DNA from 3 places in the Psychrobacillus sp. Z16_25 genome. Region 2 is predicted to be linked to each of the others. Evidence: riboswitches for the same ligand, from Rfam matches in the RefSeq annotation. Region 2 holds a riboswitch; each other region holds the start of a gene.
The links. A riboswitch is a leader RNA that binds a small molecule or an ion and turns the genes downstream of it on or off. The one in region 2 is predicted to bind lysine.

Region 1: it holds a riboswitch for lysine, as region 2 does, so the genes downstream of both, AC1VU3_RS07405 (transporter substrate-binding domain-containing protein) here and AC1VU3_RS10145 (Na+/H+ antiporter NhaC family protein) in region 2, are expected to answer to the same signal.
Region 3: it holds a riboswitch for lysine, as region 2 does, so the genes downstream of both, AC1VU3_RS10905 (aspartate kinase) here and AC1VU3_RS10145 (Na+/H+ antiporter NhaC family protein) in region 2, are expected to answer to the same signal.

What each region holds. Positions count from the first base shown of each region.
Region 1 is NZ_JBXEOV010000005.1:71,802-75,085, reverse strand. It holds gene AC1VU3_RS07415 (amino acid ABC transporter ATP-binding protein) at 1-483, opposite strand, end outside; gene AC1VU3_RS07410 (amino acid ABC transporter permease) at 497-1,258, opposite strand; gene AC1VU3_RS07405 (transporter substrate-binding domain-containing protein) at 1,338-2,183, opposite strand; lysine riboswitch at 2,312-2,495, opposite strand; gene AC1VU3_RS07400 (hypothetical protein) at 2,623-3,015, opposite strand; gene AC1VU3_RS07395 (MBL fold metallo-hydrolase) at 3,143-3,284, opposite strand, start outside.
Region 2 is NZ_JBXEOV010000008.1:41,807-45,090, reverse strand. It holds gene AC1VU3_RS10155 (bifunctional metallophosphatase/5'-nucleotidase) at 1-144, shown strand, start outside; gene yunB (sporulation protein YunB) at 185-958, shown strand; lysine riboswitch at 1,009-1,185, shown strand; gene AC1VU3_RS10145 (Na+/H+ antiporter NhaC family protein) at 1,332-2,897, shown strand; gene lipA (lipoyl synthase) at 2,995-3,284, shown strand, end outside.
Region 3 is NZ_JBXEOV010000009.1:49,936-53,219, forward strand. It holds gene AC1VU3_RS10900 (YslB family protein) at 276-686, shown strand; gene AC1VU3_RS10905 (aspartate kinase) at 737-1,957, opposite strand; lysine riboswitch at 2,089-2,266, opposite strand; gene uvrC (excinuclease ABC subunit UvrC) at 2,306-3,284, opposite strand, start outside.

The sequences.
Region 1 (3,284 bases), on a different contig from region 2:
TAGAACGTCTGGCTCCATAGACAACGCTCTGGCTATAGCTACTCGTTGCTTTTGACCTCCAGAAAGCTGCTTAGGCTTTGCATGAATATATTGGTGCATTCCTACTACCTGTAAATACTTAAGCGCAATTCTTTCTGCTTCTTCTTTAGAGCGTTTTAAAACTTTTATTTGGCCAACTGTGCAATTTCCTAATACAGTGTGATTGTTGAATAAGTTAAATTGCTGAAACACCATACCAAGCTTCGTTCGATAGCTGTTTATGTCTTGGTTAGAGGTTAAAATATTTTCTCCGTTATATATAATTTGCCCACCACTTGGCTGTTCTAGGAGATTCACACAACGCAATAAAGTGGATTTACCTGAGCCAGAGGAGCCGATCATACAAACTACTTCTCCTTTTTGGACAGAGAAATTTATATCCCGCAGAACCTCATGTGTGCCAAAGGATTTGCTTAGATGTTGAATATCAATTACTTTTTCCATTTCTACTCCTCCTTTAGTGGTTTTCATTCTTACTTACTGGAATAGTGAGCTGTTGGGGTTGGCCAACTATCATTGTGTAATTTTCAGGACCATCTAGCTTCCTCTCAAAATATCTTAAAATTAATGTGACTGCATACGTCATGACAAAATAGAGGATACAAGCTACAAAGAAAGACTCAAAGTACCGAAAGTTATTTCCTGCGATAGATTTTGTTTGGAAAAATAGTTCTGTTACACCAATTACGTTAAGCACAGAAGTATCTTTTATATTAATAATGAACTGATTTCCCGTTGCTGGTAAAATATTGCGAATTACTTGTGGAAGTACCACGTGGAACATTGTTTGAAAATGATTCATACCAATTGCTTGGGAGGCTTCAAACTGTCCTTTGTCTATGGAGATGATTCCTCCTCTAACTATTTCAGCCATGTAAGCTCCCGTGTTTATGGAAACAATCAGTAAGGCAGCTACTAAAGTATGCAGGTTCCATCCAAAGGCTAAAGCGGAGCCATAAAAGATAACCATCGCTTGTACAATCATAGGTGTTCCTCTAAAGAACTCTATATAAGCTGATAAAAAGAAATTGATACATGTTAAAATAAATTTCTTAATACCTCTTGAAGGCTTTGGAATTGTACGAATAACCCCAGTAAGTAAGCCAATCGCCCCTCCAATAATGGTTCCTATAATAGAGATTAGCAAGGTAATGCCGGCGCCTCGAAGAAACATTGGCCAGTAATTTGTTACGATTGATATGATCCACTCTACACTCATGTTTTCCCCCTATTTAAGACATTCGTTCGTTTATCTGTTTAAAAACCAGCTACTAATTTAGGCAGCTGGTCCATCTTTTTTATTCAGCTGCTGGCTGATTAAGTATTGCTGTATCCATCAGCTTTTGACGTTCTTCTTCACTTATTCCAGCTAGAATCTCATTAATTTTATCGATATCTGGATTTCCTTTTTGCAATCCAACAGCTGTAGCTGTTTCTACTGGATCTGCTTTAAAACCTTCAGTAAACTCTATCATCACAAAGTTTTCATTTGCAGTGGATGCACTTACTCCCTCTGGCCGCTCCGATACATAGCCATCAATCATGCCAGATTCTAGGGCTACTCTCATTGCAGGGAAATTATCAGATGCAGGCTGCTTCTTTACTCCATTGATTTGATCAATCACATTATAATGAGAGGTATTTAATTGTCCCGTTATTTTAGCACCTTTAAAGTCCTGAATAGAGGTTGCTTCCTCATAAGCACTACCCTTTTTTACGACCATGACAAAATTAGAGGTATAGTAATTATCGGAGAAATCAATCGTTTTCTTTCTTTCTTCCGTTGGAGACATTCCGGCAATAATAGCATCAATTTTTCCAGAAGTTAAAGCTGGAACTAAGCCATCCCATTCTAATTTCACCACTTCTAATTCTCTTCCAAGCCCTTCTGCAATTCTTTTAGCAATTTCTACATCATAGCCTCCTGCGTATTCTGCAGCTCCATTAATTTTTATTGCTCCATTTGACTCATCCATTTGCGTCCAGTTAAAAGGAGGATATCCTGCTTCTAAGCCAATTCGAAACACTTCTTTTTCCTCGCTAGCACTAGCATTTCCTGTCTCTTCTTGATTAGATGTACCGCATGACGCTAATAGCATGGTAGCAATTAGAATGGTTAAGAAAATAGTTATCTTGTTTTTCATGTCTATGAATCTCCTTTTTTATAAATGATATGTTCCAAGCAATAAAAAAAGGACAAACATACAAAAAAAGCCCTGAGATGAACTCAGGTCCGTTATGTATGGTTGCCCAGAATTCCTCTACTTTTCCCTAATGAGATAGCACACCATGAGAAACCGGGATGTTTCACATGGACAGTCCTACAGTTATTCACTGTAGACCCAGCATGTAATAACGAGATTATTACACACTTCGGCGACATTTCCTTCTTCCTAGCATCATGGCTTTCTCCTGCTCCTCTAGGAACTGTTAAATATCGCGCCTCTACCTCACTTATGTAAGCGAGGTTTTATTCAATTATTGTTCATAGTCTACATGACCATTTTCTATCTGTCAATGATTCTTTATTACATTTTTTTCTTTTTAATCCATATATAAATTCATATTTCCATTAATTTTCTTCTACTTTTTAATTAATTTCTCCTTTACCAATCTCTCTTTATTCTCCAAGTTGAAGGTTCCTGGGGTATGAGTTGGCAGAGAACCACTTCCTCCTATAATTTCCTCCTCATACTCATAGACATATGCCATTAAATGCTGATTGTCTACCGTTTTTTCCTTAAGTTTATATTCATATCTTGTTATTTCTTTTCCGTTATATTGCTCGATAAACGTCACACCACTTGCTCGATAATTTTCAAGCATCTCTTCCGGAACATCTAATATATACTTTTTTACTTCACCCGACGCCTTTATCTCCCAGCCTAACGAGGATAGGTATTCTTGGTGAGATTCGTTTATACTTTCACATCCAGCGACCAGGAATAGTAACAAAATAAACAGTAGCTTTTTCATTTTTCAGCTCCTATACACAGTTACTATAATAGACGCAATAAAGGAAAGAAACGTTACATACAAAATGACTGCTTACCATAAAAATGAGTAGAGAAAGCGACTATATCTTTCTCTACTCACCACTTTTTTATCGCCACTTTTCATCTAATATATTAAAGGTTAAACGCTCGGGTTTGACGTAGTCATCTGGATCCGATAAGAATATAAGCTCGGGAATATTTCCTGAAAGGTTGTCCAGCTCCTTTTCAAGAGCTTCACGATAGTTTTCT
Region 2 (3,284 bases):
TTAGCTACTCTAGATATGTTCACCTTTGGTTACTTCTTTCCTTGCTTGAAAAATTCGGATAAACGATACATTATGCCGGAAGTTATTCGAGATATCGTGAAATGGTATGGTACCCATTACAATTATGAATATCGCTCATACTGATTCCCCTTGTTACATATAAGTAACAAGGGGGATTTTTTACTTGTTTTATCACAAAAGAAGACAGCGACATACATTTCATATTAGAACTCAGACAAAGCTAGCTATCTTTTTAGCAAGTTTTCTCCTATCGGTTGCTGGGGTATTCTATTATGTAAATGCCCAGCTGACACCAACCTATCTCGATTATGCAGAGGTTCAAACAAACAAGATAGCTTCTATGGTTATTAGTAAGGCAATAAATTCAAGAACATCAAACGTGCTTGATGTGAACGATATCATTGAGCAAGTACCTACAGAAAGTAAGACAATGGTAACGACAAAGTTTAATACGGAAATAATTAATAGGGTGTTGGCGGATACGAACAGCTTAGTCCAAGCACATTTGGAGCAGGCAGAGCGTGGAAATCTATCCAGTCTCCCTTATTTAGATGATATTGAGTATGACAAGCAAACGATGGAGGATCAAGGAGGGGTTGTGTTTTTTGTTCCAATGGGGCAGGCAACCAACATACCTCTAATTGGAAATCTAGGTCCAAAGATTCCTATACGCTTTCATGTGATCGGGAACGTCCAGTCAAATGTAGAAACGAAGATTACGGAGTTTGGAATCAATAATGCCTATGTAGAAGTTACCATCCACATAAAAGTAAGCGTACAGATAATAGTTCCACTGGCAAGTAAAATAAGTGTAGTGGAACAAAATATTCCGGTAGCGATGGGATTGGTTCAAGGTCAGGTTCCATATATTTACACAGGGGGTGATGGTGAGGCAGCTCCTTCGGTTGAAGTGCCAATACCGTTACCTGAAGATTAAAAAACCTTCACTTTTTAAAATTTCCTGTTATGATAGAATAAAATAAATACACATTAGGTAGAGGCTGCATTGCTTAATAGTATTGTACAGAAGGGTGACACCGTTGATCGTACAAGAAAGGAAGCATTGCCGAAATTAGATTTGTCGTCAAGCAATCTAGTTGGGGTTATTTTGAATAAAAATAACACTGTCATCTGTTGGAAAACAGATGGGGAGCTACACGTAGATGAACATATTACTATTCAACGTAGAGGCTAACCTAAATTTACTTAGGTTAGTCTTTTTAGTTTTTGAATCGCCCGCTTGGAGGAGCGTTTCTCACTCCATTAATTGGGGCAGACAGTAGTATACATGTTTAAAAGGAGGAGCAATAATGGAAGGCACTATTTATTCATTGATACCACCACTACTTGCGATTGTGATGGTTTTATTAACAAAAAGAGTATTATTATCACTTGGGCTTGGAATCGTTTCTGCAGCATTCCTGAGCGAAGAATTTTCATTGATAGGTTCTCTTCGTCTTTTGTGGGAATCTTTTAGCGTTTCTTTCTGGGATGATGGTTTCAACATGTACAATATTTATATTCTATTATTTATTTTATTTCTTGGAATTATCACCGCCTTTGTCAGTCTTTCAGGTGGTAGTAAAGCCTTTGCAAATTGGGCAGTAAAGAGAATCACCACAAGAAGAGGGTCTAAGCTATTAACTGCATGCCTCGGTGTCATCATTTTTATTGATGATTATTTTAATGCTTTAGCAGTAGGGCAGATTGCAAGACCAATTACTGATACATACAGAGTATCTCGAGCAAAGCTTGCATATATTATCGATTCGACCTCTGCACCTATTTGTGTTATTTCGCCAGTGTCTAGCTGGGGGGCATTTTTGATAGCTCAATTAGGTCTCATATTTTCTACTCATGCTATTACGGAGTATACTCCCTTGCAGGCATTTGTTTATATGGCTCCTATGAACTTCTATGTAATTGCAGCATTAGCTGTTGTTTTCTTCGTAGCTTGGACAGACTTTGATATTATGGGAATGAAAAAGCATGAAACTCGTGCTCTTGTAGATGGAGAGCTTTATGATAAAGGAAAAGTGAACCCAGGGGATCTTGCTGGTCATTTCCCGGAAAATAATTATGGAAAAGTAATAGATTTAATCTTGCCTATTGCTTCTCTACTCGTTGTAACTATTATAAGTATAGTTTGGACTGGCTATAGAGCTGCAGGCTCCACAAATCTTTTTACTATTTTTGAGCACACAGATGTACCTTTTTCTTTATTTATAGGAGGTCTTGTCGCTTCTATTTTGGCTATATTACTCTATGCAAGACAATTTAAAGTAAACCCAGATGCTAATGTTAAATACATTACAAAAGGATTATCAAAGGGAATCCAATCGATGATGGTAGCAGTTTTTATTTTAATCTTTGCATGGTCATTAGGATTTTTGATTACCGAATTAGGAACTGGTGACTACCTAGCATCATTGGTTACAGACTATAATGTACCAACTGGTATACTTCCTCTCATTTTATTTGTTGTAACTGCTTTTATGGCATTTGCCACTGGTTCATCATGGGGATCATTTGGTATTCTTCTTCCTATTGGGGCAAGTATCATTATGGCGGTAGAGCCAGATTTGATTTTACCAGTGCTTGCATCTGTTCTTGCAGGAGCTGTATTTGGTGATCATTGCTCTCCAATTTCAGATACTACTATCATGTCTGCGACAGGTGCAGGCGTGAATGTATTAGACCATGTTACGACCCAGCTCCCATATGCAATTATTTGCGCTATCATCGCAGGAATAGGGTATTTGGTCCTTGGTTTAACAGGCTCTGTATTATCAGGCTTTGTTACTGTGATCATCCTCATAATCGTTCTGTTTCTGTATTGGAGCATCAAAGGCAAGAGGAGTCAACAGCTAGTTTAAACGTTTCTCTATGGCTTTTCTGAAGGTTGTTTGAATTCAAATAATATGGTACATTGACAAAAGTAATAGTATGTTATTTGGGGAATGGGGTAAAGAAATGACATCATGTAAGCCGCCAAAGAAGGAGCATGAGCGGAAGCCTGACTGGCTGAAGATTAAGCTAAACACGAATGACGAGTATAAAGGCTTAAAGAAATTAATGAGAGAAAATAATCTCCATACGGTGTGTGAAGAAGCAAAGTGTCCGAATATACATGAATGCTGGGGTTCTAGACGTACAGCAACCTTCATGATTCTGGGAGCAGTTTGCACGCGAGCTTGTAGATTCTGTGCAGTAAAAACAGGCCTTCCAACCGAGCTAGACTTAGCAGAGCCAGAGCGTGTAGC
Region 3 (3,284 bases), on a different contig from region 2:
TCAAATTGACATAAAACAAAAAGATTTATTATTTCGATAAAATAATTGTATCAATTTTGTTTATTGTCTTCATGTTTCGAATTTATGACATATCCATTGTACTCTCAACATTTTGGAGCGTCAAGGCATGTTTGGGCATTTTGCATATCTTTCCCTCTGTTTCCTCTATAACAGATTGTATCTTTTTTCACAAAGTATTCCTTTTCTCTAGAAAAAGTATTTATGCTAAAATAGAGTAGTAGTTTTGTTAAATTGCGTTGAAAGTAGGGTTGTACATGGGTGAAAGAGAAGAGTCCCAGGTTTCTACCTTCGGGTATGAGCTGTTAAGAGATCACGTTCTCACTTCCATTCTCGGGAAACATGAAAAAGATATTTTATATTGGGCGGGAAAAGATCTTGCTCGAAAATTTCCCCTTTATTCAATGGAAGAAGCTGTCTCATTCTTTCACGAAGCAGGTTGGGGAAAGCTTGAATTAGAGAAATCCACAAAGGATTCCTTGTCCTATCTTTTACATATGTATCATTTACCTCCTAGCGGAGTAAATAGATGCCATAGCTTGGAGGCGGGTTTTCTAGCTGAGCAACATCAAAAAATTGAGGGCTATCTGACAGAATGCTATGATGAGATTACAAAAAAGACAGGAATTGTCTCTTTTCTTATTAAATGGGATGCAAAAAGTAAATAACAAAGAAACTGCCAATCCATGATAACTGGATTGGCTTTTTTATCTGGAGCTTAGTTACTGATTGCCAAACCAAATTCCTCATGCAAAGCATTTGCCGCTTGAATCATATTTTCCTGTGGAACTACTACGGACACTTTTATTTCTGAGGTGCTGACCATTTTAATCGGCACATTTTCCTTTCTCAATCGATCAAACATTTGTGCAGCCACCCCCGGATTAGAGACCATACCTGAACCAACTATTGAAATTTTTGAAAGACCTACTTCAAAATCCGCAAAAGTAAAACCGAGTTGTCCCTTATGGGATTCTAAGACAGAAATCGCCTCCGCAAGGGATTCCTTTTTAATAGAGAAAGATACAGTAGGCTTTACACCGTCAATAATACTTTGGACAATAATATCCACATTTATATGATGATTTGCCAAGGTGGTAAATATGGAGGACAACGATCCATTGAAAGGCACCTCATATTCGATTGTTAACCGTACTATATCTGCTTCAAACGCTACTCCACGAACAATCAGGTTTTTTTCCAAATCTACTTCCTCCTTTAATATAGTACCTTCCCCTTCGTTATAACTCGCTCTAACCCTGAGAGGAATTTTATAGTTTTTGGCAAATTCAACTGCCCTCGGATGAAGCACACCTGCTCCCAAGTTAGCAAGTTCTAGCATTTCATCGTATTCTAACTGTTTTAGCTTTCTTGCATCTCTCACATACCTTGGATCGGACGTATACACACCATCCACGTCTGTATAGATATCGCAAATGTCTGCTTCAATTGCAGCTGCAATCGCTACTGCAGTGGTATCAGAGCCGCCTCTACCAAGCGTCGTAATAGCAGAGTCTTTTGTCATGCCTTGGAATCCTGCTACAATGACTACCTGTCCTTCTGATAAGTAGGATTGAATATTTTCTGATTCTAGTTTTTCAATTCGAGCATTTCTATGTACCTGGTCAGTTATAATGCCTGCTTGCCAACCAGTTAAGGAAATTGCTTTTATTCCAAGGGCATTTAATTGGATAGCCAATAAGGACATTGTTACCTGTTCTCCAGTTGATAGAAGCATATCCATCTCCCTTTTCACTGGTGTGTCCGTAATCTCTGCTGCTAGTTTTTCTAACTCATCCGTTGACTTGCCCATGGCTGACACAACGACAACAATTTGATGCCCCTTTTCTCTTTCTATTCGAATCCGTCTTGCTACATGCTCAATTTTTTCTATAGAACCTACAGATGTTCCTCCAAATTTCATGACAATTCTACTCACGTATTTTTCATCTCCCTTTTTTCTCTATGACATACGTCATCTCGGGTTAACCCCGAGTCTCTGTTGGGATAAAAAAAAGCTTTTCACATATTGTGAAAAGCTAACTCTCATACACGGTCAAAAAGATGTCCATTTGAGATAGCCCTCCAGAATATACATTCTGACAATCCTACATTTCTTAAACGCAGGACCAACATAGAATGAGAAAAGCCATCCTATATTTCGGCGAACAACCCTTTCCTCTACAATCGCAGGAACTTTTCTTCCTCCTGTAGATTACTCTTGTTGACTCGCACCTCTATCTTCACTGAAAAGTGAATATTAAGTTTTTACTAACATAACACAGTATTATTCGGAAGACAAGGAACTTTTTTGAAAATGCTCCACTAATTGTTCGGATAATTTAGCAGGAATACCAGCTTCCATAAATTCTTCCTTTGTAGCTGCTTCCATACGCTTTAAAGAGCCAAAATGCTTTAATAGCTGTTTTTTACGAGTAGGGCCTACTCCTGGAATACCATCTAAAGAAGAGGCAATTGTATGCTTTCCTCTTTGCTGCCTGTGGAAAGTGATAGCAAATCGATGGACCTCATCCTGGATACGCTGAAGAAGATAGAAAGCCTCACTAGTACGTTTCATTGGAATAATTGCAAGCGGATCGCCATAAAGAAGAGAGGAGGTTTGGTGCTTACCATCCTTAGCTAGACCTGCTATTGGAATATCTAATCCCAATTCATCCTCTATAATCTCCCTAGCCGCTTCTATTTGCCCTTTCCCTCCATCAATAATGATTAAGTCGGGAAGTGGAAGATCGTCCTTTAACACTCGTATATACCTTCTCCTTACAACCTCACGCATAGCACCATAATCATCGTGCTTTGCGGCAGTTCGTGTTTTATATTTACGATAATCTTTTTTATGTGCCTTTCCATCGACAAATACGACCATTGCAGATACAGCATCTGTTCCGTGAATATGAGAATTATCAAAAGCCTCTATCCGTTTAGGAGCAGCTATCCCCATTAGCTTACCAAGTTCCTCCACCGCTCCGATTGTTCGTTCTTCTTGTCTTTCAATTAAGTGAAACTTCTCTGTTAATGCAATTTCCGCATTTTTTTGTGCTAGGTCTACTAGGTTTTTCTTAGTACCCTTTTGCGGAACGATTACTTTCATTTGCAAGAGCTCCGTCGCAAGCTCTATATTTGTCGTAGCAGGAACGTATATTTCTTTCGGTTTAATATGCTCAGCCTTTGCATAAAACTGCCCTAGGAAGGTAAGAAACTCTTCTTCTGGATCACGATAAAGCGGGAATAGAGATACGTCTCTT